3 linked regions of the Bradyrhizobium sp. AZCC 1610 genome follow. The protein of the gene in region 2 interacts with the protein of the main gene of each other region in a pairwise test. Links are inferred from orthologs where the notes say so. Each region holds a gene or a part of one and is shown on either strand. Other genes may lie near its edges.

Evidence for each region.
Region 1: the proteins of V1279_RS11430 (region 2) and dnaE interact in binary tests that used the Escherichia coli proteins (3 or more experiments, as listed by UniProt). The link is inferred for Bradyrhizobium sp. AZCC 1610 from one-to-one orthologs.
Region 3: the proteins of V1279_RS11430 (region 2) and ctaD interact in binary tests that used the Escherichia coli proteins (3 or more experiments, as listed by UniProt). The link is inferred for Bradyrhizobium sp. AZCC 1610 from one-to-one orthologs.

What each region holds. Positions count from the first base shown.
Region 1 is NZ_JAZHRR010000001.1:3,572,665-3,576,866, forward strand. What follows is about bases 34-4,084. They hold dnaE (DNA polymerase III subunit alpha), read right to left. Parts: upstream 3,744-4,084; coding sequence 234-3,743; downstream 34-233. UniProt on the Escherichia coli protein: DNA polymerase III is a complex, multichain enzyme responsible for most of the replicative synthesis in bacteria. This DNA polymerase also exhibits 3' to 5' exonuclease activity. The alpha chain is the DNA polymerase catalytic subunit.
Region 2 is NZ_JAZHRR010000001.1:2,401,773-2,404,753, reverse strand. Bases 142-2,971 are described here. They hold V1279_RS11430 (aminotransferase), read right to left. Parts: upstream 2,228-2,971; coding sequence 1,055-2,227; downstream 142-1,054. Other genes in these bases: V1279_RS11420 (GNAT family N-acetyltransferase), read right to left, coding at 2,729-2,971; V1279_RS11425 (rhodanese-like domain-containing protein), read right to left, coding at 2,236-2,565; V1279_RS11435 (polyamine ABC transporter substrate-binding protein), read right to left, coding at 142-1,009. Also shown: more of V1279_RS11435, read right to left, coding at 1-141; more of V1279_RS11420, read right to left, coding at 2,972-2,981. UniProt on the Escherichia coli protein: Shows aminotransferase activity with methionine and histidine as substrates, and to a lesser extent also with phenylalanine.
Region 3 is NZ_JAZHRR010000001.1:6,520,429-6,523,576, reverse strand. The notes cover bases 61-3,057. They hold ctaD (cytochrome c oxidase subunit I), read left to right. Parts: upstream 61-752; coding sequence 753-2,363; downstream 2,364-3,057. Other genes in these bases: V1279_RS31995 (universal stress protein), read left to right, coding at 2,679-3,057; V1279_RS32005 (hypothetical protein), read left to right, coding at 205-408. Outside these bases: more of V1279_RS31995, read left to right, coding at 3,058-3,148. UniProt on the Escherichia coli protein: Cytochrome bo(3) ubiquinol oxidase is the terminal enzyme in the aerobic respiratory chain of E.coli that predominates when cells are grown at high aeration.

The sequences.
Region 1 (4,202 bases), 1.2 Mb from region 2 along the record:
TCCTTGCCTTACGGCTTGCCGCGTCGAAGTTGATGACCCTGATTCGCCATAGCGGCTATGGTTGCGCGGCGAAGCTTCGCTGAAGCTGGATAGTTAAGCTCTCAATCTCGAGCCGCTGTAAAAGGCGCGAGACTCCCGCGTAAAATTCACGGCTAGAAGCGACGGATTCTCGCCAGGTTCGTGAAGATACTGGCAACCTCAAGTATCATGATAGCGCCATGTGGAGGGGTTGCCTACAGCGTCTGCACATCCACCACGCCCGCCACCGCCTTGATCGCACCTGCGATCTGCGGCGAGACCTTGAAGCGCCCCGGCAGCTTCATCTCCACCTCGGTCTGGAGGTCGAGCATGATGACGAGCGAGACGTCGCCATCGGCGCCGCCCGATGGCCCGGGCGCAGGCTTGGCCGGCAGGCCCTTTGCCGAACCGTTTGGCGCGGCAGCTTCCGGCATGTTGAGCCGTCGCGCGATGGAATCCAGCGGCTTGGTGTCGCGAACGAAAATCCGCAGGCCTTTTTGGGTCTTGGCCGCGGCGTCATCCAGCGGCTCGGCATGCAGCACCCGGGCGCGCACGTCCTCGCCCTGCAGTTCGGCGCCGAGCTGCAGCAACACCGCAGCCCCCGGCTCCAGCACGTCGCGGTATTGCGCGAGGCCTTCGGAAAACAGCACGGCCTCGAAATGCCCAGTTGGGTCTGACAGTCCCATGATGCCCATCTTGTTGCCGGTCTTGGTGCGCCGCTCCATCCGCGACACCACAGTGGCCGCGACCTTGCCCGCGGTCGCGCCGGTCTTCACCGCGCGCGAGAATTCCGCCCAGGTCTGCACCCGCAGCCGCTTCAACACCGTGGCGTAATCGTCGAGCGGGTGGCCGGACAGGAAGAAGCCGACGGCGTCGTATTCACGGCGGAGCTTTTCGGCCGGCAGCCACGGCTCGATTTGCGGCAGCATGATAGTCGGCGCGTCGGCAGCGTTGCCGAACATGTCGTTCTGACCGATCGTTGCCGCCTCGTGGCTGCGCTGGCAGGCGGCGAGAATAGCATCAGCGCCGGCAAAGACGCGGGCGCGGTTGGATTCGAGCGTGTCGAATGCGCCGGCGGCAGCTAAGCTTTCGATCACGCGCTTGTTGATGGCGCGCGGATTGACCCGTGCCGCGAAGTCCGCGAGCGAGGTGAAGACGCCCTTGCGCCGCTCCTCGACGATTAACTCCACCGCCTGGGGGCCGACACCCTTCAGCGCGGCGAGCGCATAGTAGATGGTGTTCTCGCCAACCTCGAAGGTCGCGCCCGAACGGTTGAGATTCGGCGCCTCGACCTTGATGCCGAGCCGCTGCGCCTCGGCGCGAAATTCCGAGAGCTTGTCGGTGTTGTTGAGTTCGAGCGTCATCGACGCCGCCAGAAACTCCACCGGGTAATGCGCCTTCATGTAGGCGGTGTGGTAGGACACCAGCGCATAGGCCGCCGCGTGGCTCTTGTTGAAGCCGTAGTCGGCGAACTTGGCGAGCAGCTCGAAGATCGTATCGGCCTGCCCCTTCGGCACGCCGTTGTTGACCGCGCCGGCGACGAAGATCGCGCGCTGCTTTTCCATCTCGGCGCGGATCTTCTTGCCCATCGCGCGGCGCAGCAGGTCGGCGTCGCCGAGCGAATAGCCGGCCATCACCTGTGCGATCTGCATCACCTGTTCCTGGTAGATGATGACGCCGAACGTCTCCTTCAGGATCGGCTCCAGGATCGGATGCAGATATTCCGGCTCCTCGTCGCCGTGCTTGCGCGCGCAATAGGTCGGGATGTTGGCCATCGGACCCGGGCGATAGAGCGCCACCAGCGCGATGATGTCCTCGAAGCGGTCGGGCCGCATATCGATCAGCGCGCGCCGCATGCCCTGGCTTTCCACCTGGAACACGCCGACCACGTCGCCCCGCGCCAGCATCTGGTAACTCGGGGCATCGTCGATCGGCAGCGTCGGCAGATCGACGTGGATGTTGCGCTGCCTGAGCAGCTTCACCGCGACATCGAGCACGGTCAGCGTCTTCAGGCCGAGGAAGTCGAACTTAACGAGCCCCGCCGGCTCGACCCACTTCATGTTGAACTGGGTCACCGGCATGTCGGATTTGGGATCGCGGTAGAGCGGCACCAGTTCGCTCAAGGGCCGGTCCCCGATCACGATGCCGGCGGCATGGGTCGAGGCGTGGCGCGTCAGCCCTTCGAGGCGCTGGGCGATGTCGAAGGCGCGCGCCACCACCGGGTCCTCGTCGCGGAACGCCTGCAGCTTCGGTTCGCTCTCGATCGCCTGCGCCAGCGTCACCGGCGCGGCAGGATTTTGCGGTACCAGTTTTGTTAATTTATCGACCTGGCCGTAGGGCATCTGCAGCACGCGGCCGACGTCGCGCAGCACGCCTCGCGCCTGCAGCGTTCCGAAGGTGATGATCTGCGCGACCTGATCGCGGCCGTAGCGCTGCTGCACATAGTCGATCACCTCGCCGCGGCGGTCCTGGCAGAAGTCGATGTCGAAGTCCGGCATCGACACGCGTTCGGGATTGAGGAAGCGCTCGAACAGCAGGCCAAAGCGGATCGGATCGAGATCGGTGATGGTCAGCGAATAGGCGACCAGCGAACCGGCGCCGGAGCCGCGGCCGGGGCCGACCGGAATGTCGTGGGCCTTGGCCCATTTGATGAAGTCCGACACGATCAGGAAGTAGCCCGCATAGTTCATGCGGTTGATCACGTCGATCTCGAAGGCGAGACGCTTTTGGTACTCCTCTTCCGTGGTGCCGGGCGACAGGCCGTGAACCTGCAGGCGCCTTGCGAGCCCCTCCTCGGCCTGGCGCTTCAGCTCCGCGGCCTCCTCAGCTACCGCATCGGAGCCTGAGCCGGCGCCGACCGTGAAGCGCGGCAGGATAGGCTTTCGCGTCTTCGGGCGAAACGAGCAGCGCTCCGCGATCTCGATCGTCGAGGCCAGCGCTTCCGGAATATCGGCGAACAGCACCGCCATCTCGGCGCGGGTCTTGAAGCGATGATCGGGCGTGAGCTGGTCGCGGTCGGTCTCGGCGATCAGCTTGCCACCGGCGATGCACAACAGCGCGTCGTGGGCCTCGTAATCGTCATTCGATGCGAAATATGGCTCGTTGGTCGCGACCAACGGCAATCCCTTGGCATAGGCGAGATCGATCAGGCCGGATTCGGCGCGGCGCTCCTTGTCGATGCCGTGGCGCTGCAATTCGACATAGAGGCGATCGCCGAACAGGCTCGCCAGCCGGTCGCAACGGGCTGTCGCGAGGGCGGTGTGATCGGCATGCAGCGCCAGCGAGATCGGGCCGTCGGGACCGCCGGTCAGCGCGATCAAATCCTCGGCATCGCCTTCCAGCCATTCGAGCTTGATGTGCGGGGATTGATGGACCGGCGTTTCCAGAAACGCCCGCGAGTTCAGCCGCATCAGGCTGCGGTAACCGCGCTCCCGCGCCGCCAGCAATACGATTCGCGACGGCGCCGAGGCCAGCGCGTTGCGCGCGTTCGGGTCCTGGTCGCCGAAATCGACGGCGAGTTCGCAGCCAATGATCGGCTGGATGCCGTAGCCGGCCATCTTGTCGGAGAATTCCAGCGCCCCGAACATGTTGTCGGTGTCGGTCAGCGCCAGGGCCGGCTGACGGTCGGCCTTCGCCAGCTCGCCGAGCTTGGCGATCTTGATCGAGCCCTTCAGCAGCGAATAGGCCGAATGAACGTGAAGATGAACGAATCCGGCACTGGACATGGTCGCTTAACGGGCTCTTATCATGGTGGGGAGCGATCATCGGCCGCTGATGCGCACCGACTCGCCACCGCAATGGTGATGCCTTGACCTGCCTAAGTCCACGCGGAACGCAGCTTCCGCGCCCGCCATCCGGCTTTTCCCCAGCCCGTCCGCAAGTCGGCCTGGATCAGGTTTTCGCCCGGCCTCAAAGCTGCGGAATCACCTGCGCCCAGACCGCGATCATCCCGACAAACAGCGCAATCGAGGCCAGCGCCGCCGCTTCTTCCACGAACATCCGCAACATCGTCCGACTCCCTACGATATGAGAACATATGAGGAACATTGTTCCTTTTTTGTTCCAGGAGTCAAGGGGCGGTAGTGGGTGGGTTTGAAGAATGACCCCTGTGGTTAATTCCTGACCGGTCTCACGGTTGCCGGACGACGAACCCAGCTTGAAGTTCGCTCCACTGCTCCAGCATC
Region 2 (2,981 bases):
GATCGCGGGCCCGGATCACGAACAGCTTTTTCTGCATCGTCTCGTCCGGATAGATGTTCCTGTCGTTGAGGATTTTTGGATCGACCAGCTTCTGGCTCGCCAGATTGCCGTTGGCGTAGGACAGGAAGTCGGAATTCTTCGCCGCGACATCCGGGCGGTAGAGATAGTTGATCAGCTCATAGGCCTCCGCGACGTTCTTCGCATCAGCGGGGATCGCGAGATTGTCGAAGAACATCTGCGCGCCTTCCTTCGGGATGGTGTAGCCGATCTCGATGCCGTTCCTGGTTTCCGCCGCGCGGCTGCGCGCCTGCATGATGTCGCCGGACCAGCCCACCACAAAGCAGATCTCGCCGGATGCCAGCGCGCCCAGATATTCCGAGGAATGAAACTTGCGGACATTGGGCCTGATCTTGCTGACGAGCTCGGCGGCCTTTTCCAGATCGGCCTGCCTGGTCGAGTTCGGATCGATCCCGAGATAGCTGAGCGCCGCGGGCAGAATGTCGTCGGCAGAGTCCAGCATGTGGATGCCGCAATCCCTAAACTTTGCGAGGTTCTCTGGCTTGAAGACGATGTCCCAGCTATCGATCTTGACGTCGGGCCCAAGGATTTTCTGCGCGATCTTGACGTTGTAGCCGATGCCCGTGGTGCCCCACATGTAGTTGGCGGCGTAATTATTGCCGGGATCGTAGGTCGCAAGCTGGCTGGTAACCACCGGCCAGGCGTTGGCGAGGTTGGGCAGCTTCGACTTGTCGAGCTTGACGAAGACTTTTGCGGTGATCTGGCGCTGCAGGAAATAGCCGGTGGGCACCACGACGTCGTAGCCCGACTTCCCGGCCAACAGCCGCGTCTCCAGCGTCTCGTTCGCGTCGAAGGTGTCGTAGACCACCTTGATGCCGGTCTCCCTGGTAAAATCCTCCAGCACCCCCGGCGCCATATAGTTCGACCAGTTGTAGAAGTTCACGGTGCGCTCCTGCGCCCATGCGGGCGAGAGCGACAGCGCGACCGTCATCACACCGATCAGGCGAAGCGAACCTCGGAGAAGGTCATGCATCTGCTACCTCTTGCGGCGGCCGTGCACCGCGTCCGACAGGCGCTCCAGCGCGGTGTCCAGCGTTTCGTCCTTCTTGGAAAAACAGAACCGCACCACCGAGGTCACCGCGTCCTGCTCGTAGAACGCCGATACTGGAATCGCAGCGACTTTATAATCGGTCACGATCCGCTTGCAAAACTCGACGTCGGTTTCGTTGAGACCGAGCGGCGACAGATCGACGGTGAGAAAATATGTGCCCTGCGACTTCAGCACGGGAAAGCCGATGCTCTCCAGTCCCTTCGTCAAACGGTCCCTGCTCCGCGCCAGTTCCTTGCGCATGTCGTAGAAATATTCATCTGATTTGCCGAGGCCATAGGCGACGGCAGCCTGCAGGTTCGGCGCGGTGGTGAAGGTCAGAAACTGGTGCACTTTTGCCGCCACCCGCAACAGCGGCGGCGCAGCGCAGACGAAGCCGACCTTCCATCCCGTCAGCGAAAAAATCTTGCCGGCGCTGCCGACCTTGATGGTGCGGTCGCGCATGCCCGGAATCGTGATCAGCGGGATATGCTCGCGGCCGTCGAAGATCACGTGCTCCCAGACCTCGTCGCAGATCGCGATGGTATCGAACTGCTGGCAGAACCGCGCCAGCAATTCGAGATCCTCGCGGGGATAGACGACGGCGGCCGGATTGAGCGGGTTGTTGAACAGCACCGCCTTGGTCTTGGGATTGAAGACGCTGGCCAGCATCTCTTCCGTCAGCCGCCAGCCCGGCGGCTCGAGCCGCAGCAGGCGCGGAATGCCGCCGGCCTGGCGGATGATCGGCAGATAGCTGTCATAGACCGGCTGGAACACCACGACCTCGTCGCCGGGTTCGACGACGGCGAGGATAGACGCCGTCAGCGCCTCGGTGCCACCCGAAGTCACCATCACTTCCGTCATCGGATCGAGCGAGAGACTATGCCAGCGGCCGTAATGCGCCGCTATCGCCTGCCGCAGTTCGGGAATGCCCATCATCGACGGGTACTGGTTGTAGCCGTTCACCGTCGCGTCGGCTGCAGCGCGGCGGATGTCCTCCGGTCCGGGATCGTCAGGAAAGCCCTGGCCGAGATTGATGGCGTTGTTGTCGCGGGCGGCCTGCGACATCGCCTCGAACACGGTGACGGGAAGGTCGGCAAAGACCTTGTTCATGGATGTCATGGTGGAGATCAGCCGCCGGTTTTGGTCTGCAATCCCGCAGCCTTCCACGCCAAAATGCCGCCCGCCAGATGCTTGTCATAGGGCAGACCAGCCGCCTGCGCCGCCAGCGACGCCGTCACCGAGCGCTTGCCGGAGCGGCAGGCAAACACCACCTGCTTGCCCTTGGGATCGGAAATGGCCGCCGGATCGAACGACTGCAGCGGAACCACCACGCCGTCCGGATAGGCTTCCACCGCGACCTCGTTCGGCTCGCGGACATCGACCAGCAGATAGCGGCCCTCCGCCATCCCCTTCGCCACATCTTCCGGCGTCAAATCGTGCACCTGATGGTCCGCCACGCAATATCCTCCTGACAACCCGTCGCCAGGGCTCCGATAGGCCCCGGCCAAGCGGGCGCCAAAGTCGCCCCTCGCGAGACGAAAATCAAGCGCCGTGAACGGTTTAAACGGTCGCCAGAACCCTGCCGCTGCCCAGCGCGCTTATTCTCCGCCACCCCTGTTTTCAGGTCAGAAGTTCTTTCGCGATGGGCCAGGCGCCTTGCGGCGTTTGAGGGCCGGTCGCCTTGTAGCCGCGACAAAGGTAGAAGTCGCGGGCATTTGAGCTTGCCTCAGCGCGCACCGAAGGGAACTCGCGGTCGCGCATCAGCCCTTCGAGCCTATCGAGCAATCCGGCGCCTACGCCCTGCCCGGCAAATTCAGGCGCAGCATACAAGCCCTCCAGCGTGTCGCCGCGAATGGCCCCCCATCCGGCTATG
Region 3 (3,148 bases), 4.1 Mb from region 2 along the record:
CGTAGCGGGTCCACCAAGAAACTCATAGACGATCCTGAAGTCCGGCGTGCCTATCTCGGACTCGTTGAGACGTCAGCTAATGACGGAAAAACCGTCGAGAGTAGCGTCTGTCCTATGTGATAACCGGCCGCGAGGACACAGTTTCGTATCAAGTCGGAAGGAAGGCAGGTTGAGTTGCTAGTTCCGCTTAAAGTCGAGCATGCCATGACCAAGGAAGACGCGATTGATGAACTTAGATCGCTGCAACGGAACGGTGAAGGCTCCAACGTGCACGCGAACGCCGAGACGGTTCTTTGCGACTTCCTTGATGCAGCCGGCTATGGAGAGGTCGCACGCGAGTTCCGGAAGATCCACGAGATGTATCCGGTGGTGACCCCTAGATATTCGAAGCCTTCTTGGCCGTCGTAGGCAGAAGATAGGCGAACGGCTACACCAAGGATCGTCCGTGCTGAATTGTTGGGTCCAGCTCCATCATTCGGGCCTCCGGACATCCAAGGCAGCGGTGTCGATTGGGAGAGTCCGTTACGATTTCGAACGAGGAAAGCGTGCTCAGCGATGGAGAGGGCGAGTAAACGGCAATCACGGCGCTGGCGGTTGATTGATCAAGAAACATGCACTCAAACAATAATAAAATTCGATTGTCGCCTGCATCCTCCGATGAGACACAATAGCAGATGTGGCGGATGTCGAAGGCCACGGGAGCATTCGGCGCTTGTATCACTCGCGGGTGAGCTGCTTGATCGGAGCTAGTGATGCCGACTATGTCGAGAGTTAGCGACGCGCCCGAGAGAGGTCACGCATATCCGAGCGGCTGGCGCCGCTATCTTTACTCAACCAACCACAAAGACATTGGCACGATGTACTTCGTGTTTGCTATCTGCGCAGGTCTGATCGGTGGAATCATTTCAGTTGTAATTCGGATGGAATTGCAGCAGCCGGGCCTCCAGATTTTCACGAACACGAATACCTACAATGTATTTGTAACCGGCCACGGCCTGATCATGATCTTTTTCACGCTCATGCCGGCGATGATGGGTGGATTTGGCAATTGGATGGTGCCGCTGATGATCGGCGCGCCGGACATGGCGTTTCCGCGCATGAACAACATATCGTTTTGGCTACTGCCTGCATCATTTGCACTGCTCATTATCTCGATGTTCGTCGAAGGCGAGCCCGGCTCGAGCGGCGCCGGTACCGGTTGGACGCTGTACGCGCCGTTGTCGACCTCGGGCCATCCGGGACCGGCCGTCGATTTCGTAATCCTGTCGATGCATATCGCGGGTGCGTCTTCGATCCTCGGCTCGATCAATTTCATCACCACCATATTCAATATGCGGGCGCCGGGTATGAGCCTGCATAAAATGCCGTTATTCGCCTGGTCGGTCCTCGTGACGGCCTTCCTGTTGTTGCTGTCGCTGCCTGTGCTCGCCGGCGCCATTACCATGCTTCTCACCGACCGCAATTTTGGAACGACGTTTTTCGCGGCGGAGGGCGGCGGAGATCCGGTATTGTATCAACATCTTTTCTGGTTCTTCGGTCATCCCGAGGTTTACATCATGATTCTGCCGGGCTTCGGCATCGTCAGCCACGTCGTTTCCACATTCAGCCGCAAGCCGATCTTCGGCTATCTCGGAATGGTCTATGCACTGGTTGCGATCGGATTTATCGGATTTCTCGTCTGGGCCCATCATATGTACACGGTCGGGATGTCAAGCACCGCCCAGGCGTATTTCGCGTTGGCCAGCATGGTGATCGCAGTTCCAACTGGCATAAAGATCTTTTCCTGGATAGCAACCATGTGGGGCGGCTCCATAACATTTCGAACGCCGATGCTGTGGGCGATCGGATTCATCTTCGTGTTTACGGTCGGCGGTGTCACCGGTGTTGTGCTCGCCAATCCGGGCATCGACCGGACGTTGCAGGACACTTACTACGTAGTTGCGCATTTCCATTATGTACTGTCGCTTGGCGCCGTATTCGCGATCTTCGCAGGTTGGTATTATTGGTTCCCGAAAATGACTGGATACATGTACTCGGAAGCCCTCGGCAAACTGCACTTCTGGCTGACCTTTGTCGGCGTCAACCTTGCGTTTTTTCCGATGCATTTCCTCGGATTGTCGGGAATGCCGCGACGAGTTGCAGATTATCCCGACGCATTTGTAGGCTTGAACCAGATTGCCTCGATGGGGTCCTATGTCTCCGCAGCCGGTCTGATCGCGTTCTTCGTGGGCATGGTTTATGCCTTCGTACGGAAGGAGAGGGCTGCGGACAATCCGTGGGGACCTGGCGCAACCACGCTGGAGTGGACGTTATCTTCGCCGCCACCGTTTCATCAATTTGAGATCTTACCCCGAATTGAATAGATCAATTCTACGAGCTCTACAAATCAGCCGCGCCGACGTGGCAAAGGAGCCGGCAGACGCCTCCGATTCCGCGTCAACGATGCTCCGCTTTGCGTCGCACGCACGGTAGCGGTTGAAGCCATCGTTAAAGGGATCCGAGCCCGTGCGCAGACCGAAAGGTGTCACACAAGGCACTCCATTCTCATCCAACCGCAAAAATGTATTCAAGCGTCAATAGAATTCGTTTGTCTAACGTCCTTGCAAGATGGATCCTCAAGTGCTGCCGAGACGATCTTAAAGCGAAGCGGCATACGCGGTGACAAGTGGAGAGTGATTGTGATCAAGGACATTCTGGTGACCCTTCCGGCGGGCGATACGCCGTCCTTCGCGGTGGACTACGCCGCAACAGTCGCCAGAACTTTCAATGCGCACCTCACGGGCATTGCATTTGTGCAAGACGTGGCCAGCTCTGGAGCGTTGTTTGACTGGGCTCCGACGATTGTTCTGGATGATTATCGTCGAGAAGTGGAAGCTGCCGCTGAAGCTGCCAAAGCCCGGTTCGAGGAAACGTGCCAGCGAGAAGGCCTCTCCGCTGAATCGATGATTCTCAACGCGGGAGCGGTCAGCCTTCCTGAACTCCTTGCACGCGCAGCGCGGAGGTTCGATTTGACAATCCTTCCTCAGGCTGACCCGGAGGACGAGCGGTCGGAGGAGGTGATGATCGAGGCAGCCTTGCTGGGATCCGGTCGCCCAATCTTGCTCGTTCCCTATTTCATGGAAGGCGCAGTCAAGTTTGACCGGGTTCT